Regions from separate parts of the Brevibacillus sp. HB1.1 genome, predicted to be linked through region 1. Evidence: a T-box and tRNA genes for the amino acid it is inferred to sense, from the RefSeq annotation. Region 1 holds a T-box; the other holds one or more tRNA genes.
The links. A T-box is a leader RNA that pairs with one kind of tRNA and senses whether it is charged. The one in region 1 lies ahead of serS (serine--tRNA ligase), so its partner is inferred to be a tRNA-Ser.
Positions count from the first base shown of each region.

Region 2: it has a tRNA-Ser gene. The T-box ahead of serS (serine--tRNA ligase) is inferred to sense a tRNA for this amino acid. The anticodon was not compared.

Region 1 covers NZ_JABMIV010000023.1:16,230-24,303, reverse strand. The annotation lists gene HPY27_RS29630 (YaaC family protein) at 1-732, opposite strand, end outside; gene guaB (IMP dehydrogenase) at 899-2,359, shown strand; gene HPY27_RS29620 (D-alanyl-D-alanine carboxypeptidase family protein) at 2,549-3,865, shown strand; gene pdxS (pyridoxal 5'-phosphate synthase lyase subunit PdxS) at 3,971-4,855, shown strand; gene pdxT (pyridoxal 5'-phosphate synthase glutaminase subunit PdxT) at 4,866-5,441, shown strand; T-box leader at 5,570-5,795, shown strand; gene serS (serine--tRNA ligase) at 5,849-7,129, shown strand; gene aceB (malate synthase A) at 7,550-8,074, shown strand, end outside.
Region 2 covers NZ_JABMIV010000001.1:827,512-835,585, forward strand. The annotation lists gene pdxK (pyridoxine/pyridoxal/pyridoxamine kinase) at 1-737, shown strand, start outside; gene rarD (EamA family transporter RarD) at 808-1,716, opposite strand; gene HPY27_RS04070 (EamA family transporter) at 2,006-2,914, shown strand; gene HPY27_RS04075 (DinB family protein) at 3,062-3,526, shown strand; gene HPY27_RS04080 (glyoxalase superfamily protein) at 3,523-3,891, shown strand; tRNA gene HPY27_RS04085 (tRNA-His) at 3,972-4,047, opposite strand; tRNA gene HPY27_RS04090 (tRNA-Leu) at 4,065-4,151, opposite strand; tRNA gene HPY27_RS04095 (tRNA-Val) at 4,161-4,236, opposite strand; tRNA gene HPY27_RS04100 (tRNA-Glu) at 4,324-4,397, opposite strand; tRNA gene HPY27_RS04105 (tRNA-Ser) at 4,406-4,498, opposite strand; gene thiM (hydroxyethylthiazole kinase) at 5,385-6,194, opposite strand; gene HPY27_RS04120 (hypothetical protein) at 6,160-6,702, opposite strand; gene HPY27_RS04125 (RtcB family protein) at 6,986-8,074, opposite strand, start outside.

The DNA.
Region 1 (8,074 bases):
AAATAACGGGTGTTGATCCAGTTCAGACAGGGCACACTGAGGAAGGGTCAGTTCCTTTATATTTTTGTTATTTACCGAAGCGAGTTTTTCCAAGTTACAAACAGCTGGAGCAAGCCTGCGAATGTATTGGATGAAAGTCTCAGTTGAATAGGATAAGGGCCCGTCCGTTTTTTCAGGAAAGGTAATGCGAACCAAATTATCCTGACTGATTTGATCAATCTTTAGCGTTAACCAGTTACGTGGTTTATCCGTAGCAATTCCGTAACTATCGCTGACGCTGGGGATGGATGAAAATAAGTTATGGACTGAATAGCGATCTTGTAACGGCGCAAGCTGGAACGCGTGAGCTAATTGGGCAAAAAAACCTTCCTTTTGTGGACGAACTTCGTCCTCCATTAGCATATAGGCGTTTCGTTTAAGCTTTCGTGTCGTGACACCATGTTGAAGAACACGACTGTTTTGGGGATAATACGGATCTCGAGTCAATAACATCGCCTTCAACAAGTGAGAGCATCCATAAAACAGCAGTAATGGCTGGATAGACAAGTCGGCAACAGCGGAAGTGGAATAAAAATGTCTGGCTTGTCTCCAGAGAAACAGGAAACGCGAGCTTTGTTTAAAAGCTAGTCGCTCGGCATGCTCAACACCCATGTCATGATAGCAGGCAGCCAAATATTTACGTGCAGTAGGTTCTGTCTCAAAATAGCGTAATGTTTTCCAAGCGTTATCCATGATACCCACCTTTACCAATTTTCGTAATATGGTTAAGTTTCCCTAAATGTTTTTTGATTTATCTGTCTAATCCAATCTATAACCGAACGATATACTCATTTCTTGACAGTAAATTAAGCCGTTTGTTAAACTGTCTTAAACCATTCGCCGAGAGGAGCTTTCAACTGTGCGGGAAGACAAATTTGTTAAAGAGGGCTTAACGTTTGACGATGTATTGCTCATTCCAGGAAAATCTGAAGTTTTGCCAAGGGATGTTGATCTACGAGTACGATTGAGTGAGAATGTGAAGCTGAATATTCCTCTGATCAGTGCTGGGATGGACACCGTAACGGAGTCTGGACTTGCAATCGCCATGGCTCGCCAAGGTGGTATCGGGATTGTCCATAAAAACATGTCCATCGAGCAACAAGCAAGCGAAGTAGATCGTGTAAAACGCTCTGAAAGTGGCGTTATTACCAATCCGTTCTCTTTGTCCCAAGAGCATACCGTCGAAGAAGCGAATGCTCTCATGGGTAAATATCGTATCTCCGGTGTTCCGATTGTCGATGAGAATCAAAAGCTGATCGGAATTCTCACCAACCGCGATCTGCGCTTTGTACATGACTTCTCCATCAAGATCAAAGAGGTTATGACCAAGGAAAACCTGGTGACGGCTCCTGTCGGTACTACACTGCAACAGGCAGAATTGATTTTGCAACAACATAAGATCGAAAAGCTCCCGTTGGTGGATGATAACAACATCCTGCGTGGACTCATTACGATTAAAGATATTGAAAAGGCAATTCAATACCCGAATGCAGCAAAAGATGCACAAGGCCGCTTGCTGTGTGGTGCTGCTGTTGGGGTATCTGCAGACACGTTTGAGCGTACAGCAGCACTTGTACAAGCTGGCGTGGACGTACTGGTGATTGATACGGCTCATGGGCATTCTAAAGGCGTAATTGAAACGGTAAGAGCAGTTCGCAAAGAATACCCAACGCTCACAATCGTCGCAGGAAACGTGGCAACTGGACAAGCTACTCGCGATCTAATCGAAGCTGGCGCATCTGTGGTGAAGGTTGGTATCGGTCCTGGTTCCATTTGTACAACTCGTGTCGTAGCAGGTATCGGTGTTCCTCAAATTACAGCGATCCACGATTGTGCACAAGTAGCGCGAGAGTACAATATTCCAATTATTGCCGACGGCGGCATTAAATACTCCGGTGATTTGCCAAAAGCAATTGGTGCAGGTGCTTCTGTGATCATGATCGGCAGTCTGTTCGCCGGTACAGAAGAAAGCCCGGGCGAATTCGAGATTTTCCAAGGTCGTCGTTTCAAGGTATATCGCGGAATGGGATCGATCGGCGCGATGAAAGCCGGCAGTAAGGACCGTTACTTCCAAGAGAACGCACAAAAGCTCGTTCCGGAAGGGATCGAAGGCCGTGTTCCTTACAAAGGCCCATTGGCGGATGTTACGTATCAGTTGATTGGTGGACTGCGTGCAGGTATGGGATACTGCGGGGCGAAGACCATTGAGGATTTGATTCAAAACTCCCAGTTCGTTCGCATTACCGGCGCTGGCTTGCGTGAGAGCCACCCACACGACGTACAAATTACAAAAGAATCACCTAACTACTCGATTTCCTAAGCGAAAAATAGTACGGAAGACCCAGGTCCCCTTTCTTTTAATAAGAGAGGGGATTTTTACTAGCTACTAACTTGTGGAAATAGGAGGAATCTCGCTTCAAGCCACCCTGCAACCTATGGTACACTTACAATTGTGTGCTTGTTTTCACGAAAAAATGAAATCGACAGAAATAGGAGAGTGAGAGATTACATGAAGCGAAAGACATGGACAAAGCGATTGACAGGTCTGTTCCTTTCGGTCGCTGTTTTTGCTACAGCAATGGGAGGAATGGTTTCAAAAGTGGAAGCTGCCCCTGTAGCATCTCAAGCGAATTTACAACTGGAAGCGAAGTCTGCCATTCTTGTTGAGGCATCGACGGGAAGGGTTATCTATAGTAAAGATCCTGACGTAGCACTTCCGGTAGCTAGCATGAGTAAAATTATGTCTGAATACCTGGTTCAGGAAGCCGTCAAACAAAAGAAAATTAACTGGGATGATGTTGTCCCGGTAAGTGAGTATGCTTTTTATATCGCGAAAATTTCAGATTCGTCTGGGGTGTACCTGAATTTAGGTGAATCATTTACAGTTAAACAATTGTCAGAAGCGATGACAGTCGTTTCTGCTAACGACGCAACCGTACTTTTGGCTGAGAAGGTCGCAGGCAGTGAAGCTGCCTTTGTTGAAATGATGAACAAAAAAGCAGTAGAGCTTGGTATGAAAAATACGATGTTTGTCACTTCTACAGGTTTGCCAGCTAATGAGTTGGGCCCGTATTCAGTGAAAACCGATCAACCAGAAAATCTGATGTCGGCACGCGATTCGGCTATCCTCGCACGTGCTCTGATCCGTGATTTCCCTGAGGCATTGGAAGTTTCCAAAAAAACAAACTTCACATTCCGAACAGGTACCCCACAAGAGTGGAGCAAGAAAAGCTTCAACTGGATGCTGCCTGGTCTGATTAGCTACTATCCGGGCGTAGATGGATTGAAAACAGGGCATACACTTGCAGCGGGCTATTGCTTTACAGGGACGGCTGTTCGTGACAACATGCGTTTGATTAGTGTAGTAATGAATACAGATAGCAATACAAAGCGTTTCGCGGAGACCAGAAAACTGTTTGACTACGGTTTTAACAATTACAAACTGACGAAACAAATGGACAAGAATGTACCAGTTAAAGGGTTTGAAATAGCCCCTGTGAAAAACGGTGTAGAGGTAACAGTTCCAGCCGTTACAGGTAGCGAAGTAAATATGATTACAAAGATCGGTACAGAAGCAAAATTCACACCAACTGTTACCTTCCAGGAGCTGACCGCGCCAATTACGCAAGGACAGGTTGTCGGTAAGATCGTATTGAAAGAAGAAGGCATGAAGGATACGGATTATTTGCAGCCTGAAGACGCGACAAAAGCAGGTGTTGATGTAGTAGCAGGACAGGTAGTAGAGGAAGCCAGCTGGATTCGTCTGTTCTTCCGCAGCATCATAGAGTTTTTCAGCAATTTGTTTAGCAGTGGGACAGGAAATTAAATAATGGTTGTTTTCCCCTACATCTATCGTTTACAATGACGGTAACAGGAACCATAACACCACATAACAGTTTCGGTTCTGACTCATGATGTAGGGGGTAATGACATGGTACAAGTAGGAACATCCCGCGTAAAAAGAGGTATGGCTGAAATGCAAAAAGGCGGCGTTATTATGGACGTCGTAAATGCTGAACAAGCAAAAATTGCAGAAGCAGCGGGTGCTGTTGCTGTAATGGCTTTGGAGCGTGTACCGTCTGACATTCGTGCAGCTGGTGGAGTTGCGCGTATGGCGGACCTTAGCATTGTAGAGGAAGTACTGAAAGCTGTTTCGATCCCTGTTATGGCAAAAGCTCGTATCGGTCATTTTGTTGAAGCGCGTGTTCTTGAGTCTCTGGGTGTAGATTATCTCGATGAGAGTGAAGTACTCACTCCGGCAGATGACTTGTACCATATCAATAAAAAAGAGTTCACTGTACCGTTTGTATGTGGCGCCCGTGATCTGGGTGAAGCTCTCCGTCGTATCGGAGAAGGTGCATCCATGATCCGCACAAAAGGTGAGCCAGGAACCGGAAACATTGTAGAGGCTGTTCGTCATATGCGTACGATGATGTCCCAAATCCGCAAAGTGCAAGCCATGTCCTACGATGAACTGATGGCGGAAGCCAAAAACCTGGGTGCTCCATACGAACTTCTTGAAGCGGTACACAAAACAGGTAAGCTACCAGTCGTAAACTTCGCAGCAGGCGGAGTAGCAACACCAGCAGATGCTGCCCTGATGATGCAATTGGGCTCCGATGGCGTGTTTGTTGGCTCTGGTATCTTTAAATCAGAGAATCCAGAGAAGTTTGCTCGCGCGATTGTGGAAGCGACCACCCACTACACGGATTACGAACTGATTGCTCGCGTATCCAAAGGCTTGGGGACGGCAATGCCAGGTATCGAAATCTCCAAAATTCGTGAAGCTGATCGTATGCAAGAGCGCGGCTGGTAAGGTGAGTAGCATGAAAATCGGCGTACTCGCTCTACAAGGAGCTGTAGCAGAACATGTGCGACTGCTAGAAGAGGTTGGTGCCACAGCCGTCCCGGTCAAAAAAGTAGAAGAACTGGATGACCTCGACGGGCTGGTCATTCCCGGCGGAGAGAGCACCACGATAAGCAAGCTGATGCACAAGTACGGATTCATGGAGGCGGTTCAAGAGTTCGGTAAGGCGAACAAGCCGATCTTCGGAACTTGCGCAGGAGCGATCCTTCTGGCAAAACAGATTCAAGGACAAGACGATTGCCATCTAGGGTTGATGGACATCAAAGTAGAGCGGAATGCTTTTGGTCGCCAAAAGGAGAGCTTTGAAGTCTTGATGCCTGTTGCGGGTGTGGCGGCAGATTACCCGGCAGTGTTCATCCGGGCACCGTATATCATGGAAGTAGGAGAGAACGGTCAAGTCTTGGCCAAGCACGAAGACAAGATTGTTGTCGCCCGAAGCGGTCACTATTTGGCAGCAGCCTTTCACCCAGAATTGACCGAAGATACAAGACTGCACAAATACTTCCTCGACATGGTCAAGGAATACAGAAGCTAGCTGTCATACCGGAAGATCGGCCGTCAAAAAGGCGCCGATCTTCTTTTTTTCTGAAAAGATCGAGGTGGGCTGCTCTTTACATACGTATAGAACCTGTAGTACAGTTAACAATAATAGTATTCATGAATGAGAATGCGATGATGAGAACAAGTACTTCACAAGAGCCAGGCCTAGAGAGTCGGTGGTAGGTGTAAACCGATCCGGTTATGTGAAGGAATCCATCTCGGAGTGGCAAAGGAACAACAACTTTGCCCGGAACCGTCCCGTTATGACGGAAGAGTGGGCATGTGCATGAAGGATTGCTGCATGTGTCAACGAGGGTGGCAACGCGGGTATACAACACTCGTCCCTTACCAGGGGACGGGTGTTTTTTGTTTTTTTTCAATACGATTCGGAGGGATTTACACATGTTGGACGTAAAAGTATTACGCCAGGATTTGGAAGAAGTAAAACGCCGTTTGGCTTACCGCAATGAAGATATTTCTGCGTTGGATCAATTCGTAGAAGTAGATGAAAAGCGTCGCCAAATCATCCAAGAAGCAGAAGCGCTGAAAAATAAGCGTAACACGGTATCCGAGCAAGTAGCGGTTATGAAACGCAATAAGGAAAATGCAGACCATCTGATCACTGAAATGAAAGAAGTAAATGAACGCATCAAGGCTTTGGATGAAGAGCTGCGCCAACTGGATGAGCAGCTGGAGTTCATCTTGCTGAGCCTCCCGAACCTGCCGCACGAAAGCACGCCGATCGGTACGACAGAAGACGATAACGTGATTGCCTGGACATGGGGAGAGCCACGTGCATTTGACTTTGAGATTAAGCCTCACTGGGAGCTGGCTAGCCAAGCAGGCATCCTCGATTTTGAAACGGCGGCAAAAGTAACAGGAAGCCGTTTTGTTTTCTATAAAGGCTTGGGTGCACGCCTGGAGCGCGCACTGATGAACTTCATGATGGATCTGCACTCGAATGAGCATGGCTATGAAGAAGTGATCCCACCGTTTATCGTCAACCGCACGAGCATGACAGGAACGGGTCAATTACCTAAGTTCGAAGAGGATGCATTCAAAATCGAGGGACCAGATTACTTCCTGATTCCAACTGCAGAGGTGCCAGTCACCAATATGCATCGTGATGAAATCATGGATGGAGCAGATCTCCCTCGCTACTACACTGCTTTCAGCGCATGTTTCCGTTCGGAAGCGGGTTCTGCTGGCCGTGATACGCGTGGGTTGATTCGTCAGCATCAATTCAACAAAGTTGAGTTGGTGAAATTCGTGAAACCAGAGGAGTCTTATGACGAACTCGACAAACTGGTGAAAAACGCTGAAAAGGTGCTTCAACTGCTTGGACTGCCATACCGTGTCTTGAGCATGTGCACAGGCGATCTAGGATTTACAGCTGCGAAGAAATTCGACCTGGAAGTTTGGATTCCAAGCGGTGGCACATACCGTGAAATCTCGTCTTGCTCGAACTTTGAAGATTTCCAAGCGCGCCGCGCCAATATCCGTTTCCGTCGCGATACAAAATCGAAGCCGGAATTTGTGCATACATTGAATGGTTCTGGTTTGGCGATTGGACGTACAGTAGCAGCGATCTTGGAGAACTACCAAGTGGCAGATGGAGCCATCGTGATTCCAGAAGTTCTTCGTCCGTACATGGGCGGAGTAGACAAGATCGCGCCGAAGTAATAAGCAAGAGATAAGGAAAGCAGCTCTTGATCCATAACGGGTCAAGGGCTGTTTTATATTGTGTACTAATACAGGTGGAATTTTTTAAAAAACGTGTTGCACTGTACTAATCTCTGTTATATAATAAAAACAAATTTTAAGAATATTGTTTTAATACAGAAATGGAGGAATGGAGAATGGACTGCTATCGATGTGAAGGAAACGGAGAACAAAATTGCCCAAAATGTGGAGGCGTTGGTCATGATGCCAACGGAGCGGCTTGCCACAATTGCTTGGGAGATGGTCATGTATGCTGCAGCCATTGCAGTGGCAGCGGGTATCAGGAGTAAGGACATTTTTTTTGCTCTTGCTGTTATATAATAAAAAACATTTTATCAATCTGTATCATAATAACTTTGAAGTGAGGGAGGAGGAGCTGTTTTGACTACCGTACCAACGAATCCATATCCGCTGGAGGTGCAGATTTCCGGTGAGATGCACCCCGGTTATCAAGATATCCTGACACCAGAAGCGATTCAATTCGTGATGAAGCTGGAGCAAAGATTTGGCGACAGACGACAACAATTGTTGGCTAAACGCGTGGAGCGTCAATTGCAGATCGATGCAGGTCAACTACCCGATTTTCTACAGGAAACAGCGGATATTCGTAAAGGAGATTGGACTGTTGCTCCATTGCCCAAAGATTTGCAGGACAGACGGGTGGAGATTACGGGACCTTCGGGTGATCGGAAAATGGTCATCAATGCACTGAACTCGGGTGCTCGGCTTTTCATGGCTGATTTTGAGGACGCCAACTCACCGACATGGGAGAACACCATCCAAGGCCAAATCAACATGAAGGATGCGGTACGCCGCAATATCTCTTACATCAGTCCGGAAGGCAAATCATACACCCTCAATGAAAAGACAGCGGTTTTGATCGTGCGTCCTCGTGGCTGGCATCTT
Region 2 (8,074 bases), on a different contig from region 1:
GTGTTTTCGGGATGACCGCCCTCACCGTTATCGTAGCCCAAGATCCACATAACGAATGGTTTCACGAAGTGTTTCCGATCGATGTCGCGATCCTGGAAAAACAAATCGAAACCGTACTCGCTGGAATTGGCGTAGATGCTGTAAAAACAGGGATGCTCGGAACCACTGAATTGGTTGACCTCGCTACCCGTAAAATAAAACAATACGATTTGAAAAATGTTGTTGTTGACCCTGTGATGATCTGTAAAGGTGCAGATGAAGCACTTCATCCAGAAATTGCCGTTAGCCTGCGTGAAGTTTTGCTCCCGCACGCAACAGTTGCGACTCCTAACCTGTTCGAAGCTGGTATTCTCAGCCAAATGGGCGCGCTGAAAAGTGTCGATGACATGAAGGAAGCGGCAAAACGTATCCACGACTTCGGCACCTCTTATGTCGTTGTTAAAGGCGGCAGCAAGCTTCAAAGCGGCAATGCCGTAGATGTTTTCTATGACGGGAAAACACTCGAGGTATTGGAATCAGAACGCTTTGAAACGAGCTTTACTCATGGTGCCGGCTGCACGTTTTCAGCTGCAATCTGTGCTGAATTGGCAAAAGGAAGCTCTGTACACAACGCAGTAGCTGTTGCCAAAGAATTTATTACCGAAGCGATTCGCCACTCGTTTGCACTCAATAAATATGTGGGACCTACTAATCACGGTGCGTACCGCATGAAAAAGCACGGCGAAGCGATTTGCTAATTACGTCCTTGTAAATAAAAACTCCTGACCATATCCGAGTCTTCCTCGGTGGGCAGGAGTTTTCTTATGTTTACGCTTGTTTTTTGATAGCGATCTCGGGATTGATTCGGGTAGCTTTTCGTTTCATGCGTACGGAGGACACCGTAAATACGATGAGCGCAGACCAGATGAATCCAAAGCTGATGAGATGTGTTTGGGTGAAAGGCTCTCCAAACAAGAAAACAGCTGATAGGAGCGATATCGTAGGCGCCACGTATTGAATGAAGCCCACAACGGAAAGTGGGAGTCTAGTCGTTGCTTGGGCGAACCAGTAGAGCGGCATGGCAGTAGCTACCCCCGCCAGCGTCAGCAATACTAGTTGCCACCACGCTAGGGATGTCATCGTCTCCGTCCCATTGACCTGTAGCATCAACAGATAACCGAAAGCAATAGGGGCCACAAATAACGTCTCCCACGCCAGTCCGATCATCGCCTCCATTCGGACGAGCTTTTTCGCCAAGCTGTAAAAAGCAAAGGTCAGGGCAAGTGATAGAGAGACCCATGGAATCTCACCGTACTGGAAGGTGATGAACATGACTCCGAAAGCCGCGAGTATAAGCGCGAGCCATTGCCCAGTATGCATTTTTTCTTTTAAGAAAATGACTCCCAGCAGTACGGTTATGAGAGGATTCATGTAATAGCCAAGACTCGTTTGCATGACTTGATCGTTATTCACTGCCCAGATAAAAATGAGCCAGTTTGCGCTGATTAGCAGTGAACATATCGCTAATGCTCCGAACATTTTAAAACCAGTAACCGCTCCCCACATACTGCGCCAGCGTTTCGTTACCTGAATAATGATTGCGACAAAAATAACCGACCAGACGATTCGATGAGCGAGTATCTCCCATGCCCCCATTGCCTGAAACAGCTTCCAATAGAGCGGGAGTAACCCCCAAGCCAAATACGCCATAACTGCGTAAATAATCCCCTGTCTCATCCTTGCTCCTCCATGTTGTTTCGCCTTCTCTTTGTCTATAGACGACTTTTTGAACTTCTTCTCTATGGAGTAGTGTAACGGAAATATGAAAAAACAGCTATGTATTCTCACGAAGAATAAGGAGTCCCCTACACTTTCATTCGTTACCATATTACCAATGCATGCAGCTAGCTAATTACCTTAGTAGCACAGTGAAGGGTGGACAAAAATTTTATTGTACCACTTTTATACCTGTAGTACAATAGTCATTATTCTTCCGAGTTTAGTCATACGAAAGGAACTTTTACTTATGACATACTGGCGATCTATCTTTTTAGTTTTACTCGGCGCGTGCAGCTACGGTGTCCTCTCGATCTTCATGAAGCATGCTTTTCAACTCGGCTTTACGCCATTTGAAATGAGCGGAAGCCAATTGATTTTTGGCGGCCTGATTATGACGCTCATGGCCCTCTTTTTCTCCAAGCAACGGTTTTCGTTCAAGTATATGTTGCTTTTGGCACCAGCCAGCCTCATGATGGCCTCAACCAGTCTTTTTTACCATCAGGCTGTTAGCCGGGTCTCTGCTTCGCTCGCAATCGTTCTTCTCTTTCAGTTTACCTGGATCGGTGTCTTGCTGGAGGCGGTTGTGGATCGCAAATGGCCGACGGCTGAAAAATGGGTGTCTCTGGTTATGCTTGGAGCAGGGACGGTTCTTGCAAGCGGACTTGGCGAAAGCGGCATTCAGAGTGTAGACATGGTCGGACTGATCTTCGGTCTGATGTCTGGCGCGACCTTTGCCCTGGTTATTTTCTTCAGCGGGCGAATTCTCCCTGGAATGGATCCATACTTGCGAAGCGCGATTTCGATTGGTATGGCTGCCCTGATGCTCTCGATCATTTATCCACCGACTTTCCTGATAAATGGTCAGCTTCTGCAAGGTTTGCTGCCGCTCGGTCTTTTGGTTGCGATCTTCGGTTCGGTCATCCCGATCTTCTGTTTGGCTGTCGGTGTGCCACGGATCGGTAATGGACTGGCTACCATTTTAAGTGCAGTGGAGCTGCCCACAGTCGTACTCTTGTCGAGTTTCGTGCTTCAAGAGACTGTCTCTCTCCCTCAATGGGGTGGCGTATTTATGATCCTCGCTGCCATTTGCGTACCGCAAGTAAAATGGCGGAAACTCTTCTCCCCTTCTCATGCCCTCGAGCAGGAAAGAATGTAGCGCAGTTTCCTATACACAACATACAAAAAAGCGTGCAGACGAGTTGTTCTGCACGCTTTTTTGTTAGTACTTCCCCTTCTTATAGAAGGAAGTAGATTCTCTGACTCGAATTTATTTGCGAAGACTGCCACTCAAGGGGGAAAAAGTATGGAAAAGCGGCACAGGGTGCTATTCCAGCAGCTAGAGGATTATCGACAGGAGACGTTAAAAGCTATCGATGGTTTGACGGATGAAGATGTGAACATCATTCCCGATGGTTTCTCCAACAATATCTTGTGGAATCTGGGGCACATCTATCTCGATCAGTATTTATGGATCGCTCACCTTACAAAAGAAACGATCCCAATCCCCCCTGGCTTCAACGAATGGTTTAACTTCGGTACAAAACCTGCTGACTGGGATACACCACCACCGAAACTCGAAGTACTCGTCTCCTTATTAAAAGAACAACCTCAGACGATACAAGCTACTTACAAGGATCGATTAGAAGAAGAGTTTCCCGCAACTGAATCCGGCATGCATACGATTGCACAAGTGCTTGTCCGAACGATTTTTCACGAAGGGGTGCACCTCGCCTCCCTCAATACAATCCGGAGGTTTCTGGGCAAATGAATCCGATCATAACGCCTATTTTTCGCATGTTTGACGTTGAGAAGGCAAGAGAATTTTATGTAGAGTTTCTAGGGTTTCAGATTGATTGGGAGCATCGTTACGAGGAGCATTTTCCTTTGTACATGCAAATTTCCTCTCCATCGTGCACGATTCATCTATCTGAGCATCACGGGGATGCTTGTCCTGGCTCAGCGATTCGCATACAGGTAGAGGACATTGAGCTTTTTCATCAGTCACTGTTGCGTCAAGGATACAAGTACGCTTGTCCCGGTTTAGAGGAGACGCCGTGGGGAACACGCGAAGTGAGCGTGACCGATCCTTTTGGCAATCGCCTTCACTTTTATCAGCCAGTAGCTCATTCGTAGACAGATACAAAGAAAGCCCAGCCGGAGTTCCTCTACAGGAACCACCGCTGGGCTGTTTCATTTTACATTTTGAACATATATGGGGCGATCGATGGGACTTGAACCCACGAGTGCCGGAGCCACAATCCGGTGCGTTAACCCCTTCGCCACGACCGCCATGTATTGGGTTTGCTTGGTGCGGTCGAGAGGACTTGAACCTCCACGGTGTTGCCACCACTAGAACCTGAATCTAGCGCGTCTGCCAATTCCGCCACGACCGCATATAAAAATGGTGGAGGCTGACGGGATCGAACCGCCGACCCTCTGCTTGTAAGGCAGATGCTCTCCCAGCTGAGCTAAGCCTCCAGATAACCCCACAAAGTGACGCCAATACAATGATGCATATTCCGAGTACTTTGCGGGGGCCCCGGATTACTATACGGGATGTTTAAGTGACCCGTAGGGGATTCGAACCCCTGTATGACAGCGTGAAAGGCTGCTGTGTTAAACCGCTTCACCAACGGGCCATGTATGATGGCGGATGGAGTGGGATTTGAACCCACGAGACGGTTCGACACCGCCTACACGATTTCCAATCGTGCTCCTTCGGCCGCTCGGACATCCATCCATCGAGCCTGCAAGCGTTCGCTTCGGCAAGAATTAATCTATCATATTCCCAATATGATTTCAAGTGATATTTTGAAAGTTTATCCCTTGGTCGACCTCCGTGTAATTCATACTCAGGCGAATATCTATCGAAACGAAAAAAGGGAGATTGCCTAAAGCAAGTTCACTTTCTGTTCAATATGATGCAAGTAGTATCCCTTTACAAGACGGAGTGATGCCAGTTGTCAAAAAGAAAACGCCGATCAGTAGGCTTCCCCTGTTTGTACGGAAACTGGTGTGGGCCTGGATGCTCCGGACCGGATGCTCCGATTGATGACGTCGACAGATGCTGCAAGCGGCATGATGATTGCTATCGAAAGCACGGCTATTTTTCTTGTCATTGCGATCAGGAGCTCGTACGTTGCCTTCGAAATAAAGTAAATAACTCAACGGAAAAAGGGAGAATGGCCGGACTCATCTCGAATTTTTTCTCTCGAACAGGTTGCTTCCCCAGCAATCCCCGCTAGTTTTTTCTGAATCATTCTTCTTGTCAGTTTTCATACGAAATTTGGTAACAACTTGGACATGAATCAGACATAATTCCCTTGTTTTTCCTTGTATTTTTTTGGTACTCTATTGAATGTCCAAGGAGGGTACGCAGCGTGGAATTGCACATACGAACAGACGCCAGTGTGGCGCTGACGTTAAAGAGAGAAATTATTTGTCATGGTATTTCCCGTTTTTATGTCCGTCCATACGATGATGATCAAGTAGAATTTATATTCCTAGCACTATCCGAGCACCAGAAGAAGCTGCTGTCTTATTCACTACGAAATTACAGCTACTGTCTAACATATCTAGCTTAATCGTTCTACGGCCATTTTTCTCCCCTTTTAAAAGGGGAGTTTTTATTCTCTTTTTTCGATATACCCAAAACGGCGAACATCGTCTGCCGTCACGTTATGCAAGGCATTCAAAAATTCGACTTGGAAACTGCCTGGACCTACTCCCGCTGCTTTCTCTGCTGCCAGCTGCGCAGCAACACCATAGCATACCAATGCGGCAGCTCCTGCGATCAGCTTGTCATTTGCAATGGCTGCAAACGCTCCCATAACAGACGTTAACAAACAGCCAGTTCCAGTCACCTTCGTTAAGATGGGATGACCATTCCGGATCGAGTAAGTCGTTTCTCCATCCGAAATCACATCGACCTTGCCTGTAATCGCAACGATTGTCTTGAGCTTTTTCGCTGCTGCTCTCGCTAGGTCCTCGACATCTCCGCCCGCTTCCTTCGCATCTACACCTTTAATATCCCAGCGCTCCCCGATGACATTGGCAATCTCGGCAGCATTTCCTCTTATGAGGGTAAGGTCGAGTTCCTGCGCAAGATGTTGACTTGTCTCGGTTCGGTACGATGTTGCTCCCACTCCCACTGGATCTAACAAAACAGGCACGCCATGCTGATTCGCCGATTTTCCTGCGATCAGCATCGCTTCGATCTCATGCTCATTCAATGTCCCTATATTTAATACAAGGGCTCCTGCGATTTTTGCCATGTCTGCCACCTCTTGCTTGGCGTACGCCATGACAGGTGATGCACCAAGGGCTAACAAGCCGTTCGCTGTAAAGTTCGTGACAACTACGTTCGTCATGTTATGTACAAGTGGATTTTCCTCGCGCACTTTAATTAGTAATTGCCCGATTGTCTCCAGAATCATGATCGTTACCCCTTTCGTCTTGAACAGCGACTCGTGGAATCATCTTGTACACCTCAATGACTTCCCCTAATATAGAATGCTCTTGCATGACGCCAATGATGATATACGAATGTTTTAAAATGGGTAATTCGCGCATGTCAGCAACGATTTTCCACACCTTCCCATCCTCATCCGTCACGCTCGCACTGAAGGAGACTCTACCCGCCCCTTCTTTCAAGATGTCCACTGCATCAAGAACTCCGCATATTTTCATCCGATCATCTGGATGCATAATCCGGTTTTCCTCGACCCATTTTAGCTTCATTTCTTCTACTTTTAATGTTTTCCATCGATCAAGGAACTCCCAATCTTTGGAATGCGGAAATATATGCTTCGTTTGCTCAAGGAAGGTGTTGTACTCTCCGTGCAGCTGATCTACATAATCATCTACATCCTCAGAAATCACGCGAATCGAATCTTCTCCGCATGTACGGATGTGGTGAGCCAGGTATTTGAAGGACTCGATCATGTCAAAGTTCCCCCAGCCCCAGGCCTGTTCGCCGAAAACTCCCCCCCGGGTTCGGCATTTTAGGCAGGTGAAGTAATAGTATGTAGGCATATCTGTTCCCCTATCTCCCCTATTTTGTCTCTCTTTTGGTATCGGTTGAGGAAGCGAAGCAATTTATGTTACATTCGAACCTATTTTTTGAAACTTCTCACGCAATTTGTTCACAATTTAATTTCTATTATTTAGTGTAAGTTAAATCACAAAAGGTGGCTCCCCCTAAAATTTTTCAGGAAGCCACTCTTCATTATACTCCTTTTATGGCAATAAGAGGGTTACATTTTGCGACGACAGATGCAAGATTTGCTCCCACAACCGAATCGATGATTTGATCTACATCTTTATAGGCTTGCGGGCATTCATCTAGGATGGAAGCGAGCGAACGGTGATTCACCATGATCTCGTCTTCCTGTCCTACGCGCATTGCCTGCTCGAATTGATCGATGGTCACAAGCTCCTTCGTTGCTTTGCGGGAACGAACACGCCCTGCACCATGACAGATCGAATAAAAGTTTTTGGCTCCGGCGTCCGATCCGACCATGATATAGGACGATGTTCCCATAGAACCTGGGATCAAAGCTGGATGTCCTGTTTCACGATAAGCCTTCGGATTTTGGAAATGGCCTGCTGGCAACGCCTTCGTCGCTCCTTTGCGGTGGACGAGCATCGGTGTGTTACGATGGAATTCTTTCAAGGCGTAATTATGCATCAAATCATACAGGACTGGTGTACGCATCTCGCTACCGAAAACATCGCGAAACGCCTGCTCAACAGAAAATCCGATCATATGCCGATTCGTTACCGCAAAGTTCAGCGCGGAGTACATCAAATTCAAATACTGTTGCCCTTCCTCGCTTTGAATCGGAGCATATACCAGGCTCGGCTCGGGATTATGAATCCCCCATTTGTACATGGCTTCCTTGAAGCTTTTGGTGTAATCACGCCCTAGCATTGCCCCCCACGCCCGCGAACCGGAATGAATCATGATGACGACCTGACCATCGAACAGTCCCCACGCTTTCGCAATCTCCCTGTTCTCCTCCGCGATCTCGATATGCTGGATTTCAATAAAGTGGTTACCGCCCCCCAATGTTCCCAACTGGCCCCACCCACGACTCCAAGATTTTTGCGGTATTTGCTCCAGGAAGGAATGGTCGAATTCAAATGTGTACTTTTCCACATGCGAGAAAGAACGGCTTAGCATGTCGGGCGCTTCTTCTGTATCCGGAATGTAGTTGCTAGGGAGTCCTTTTAAGCCATGCTTCACTACTTCCTCCAAGCGAATATCTGTAAAATGCGTATTTCCCCGTTCGTTTGTCGGGACGTACGCTTCGAT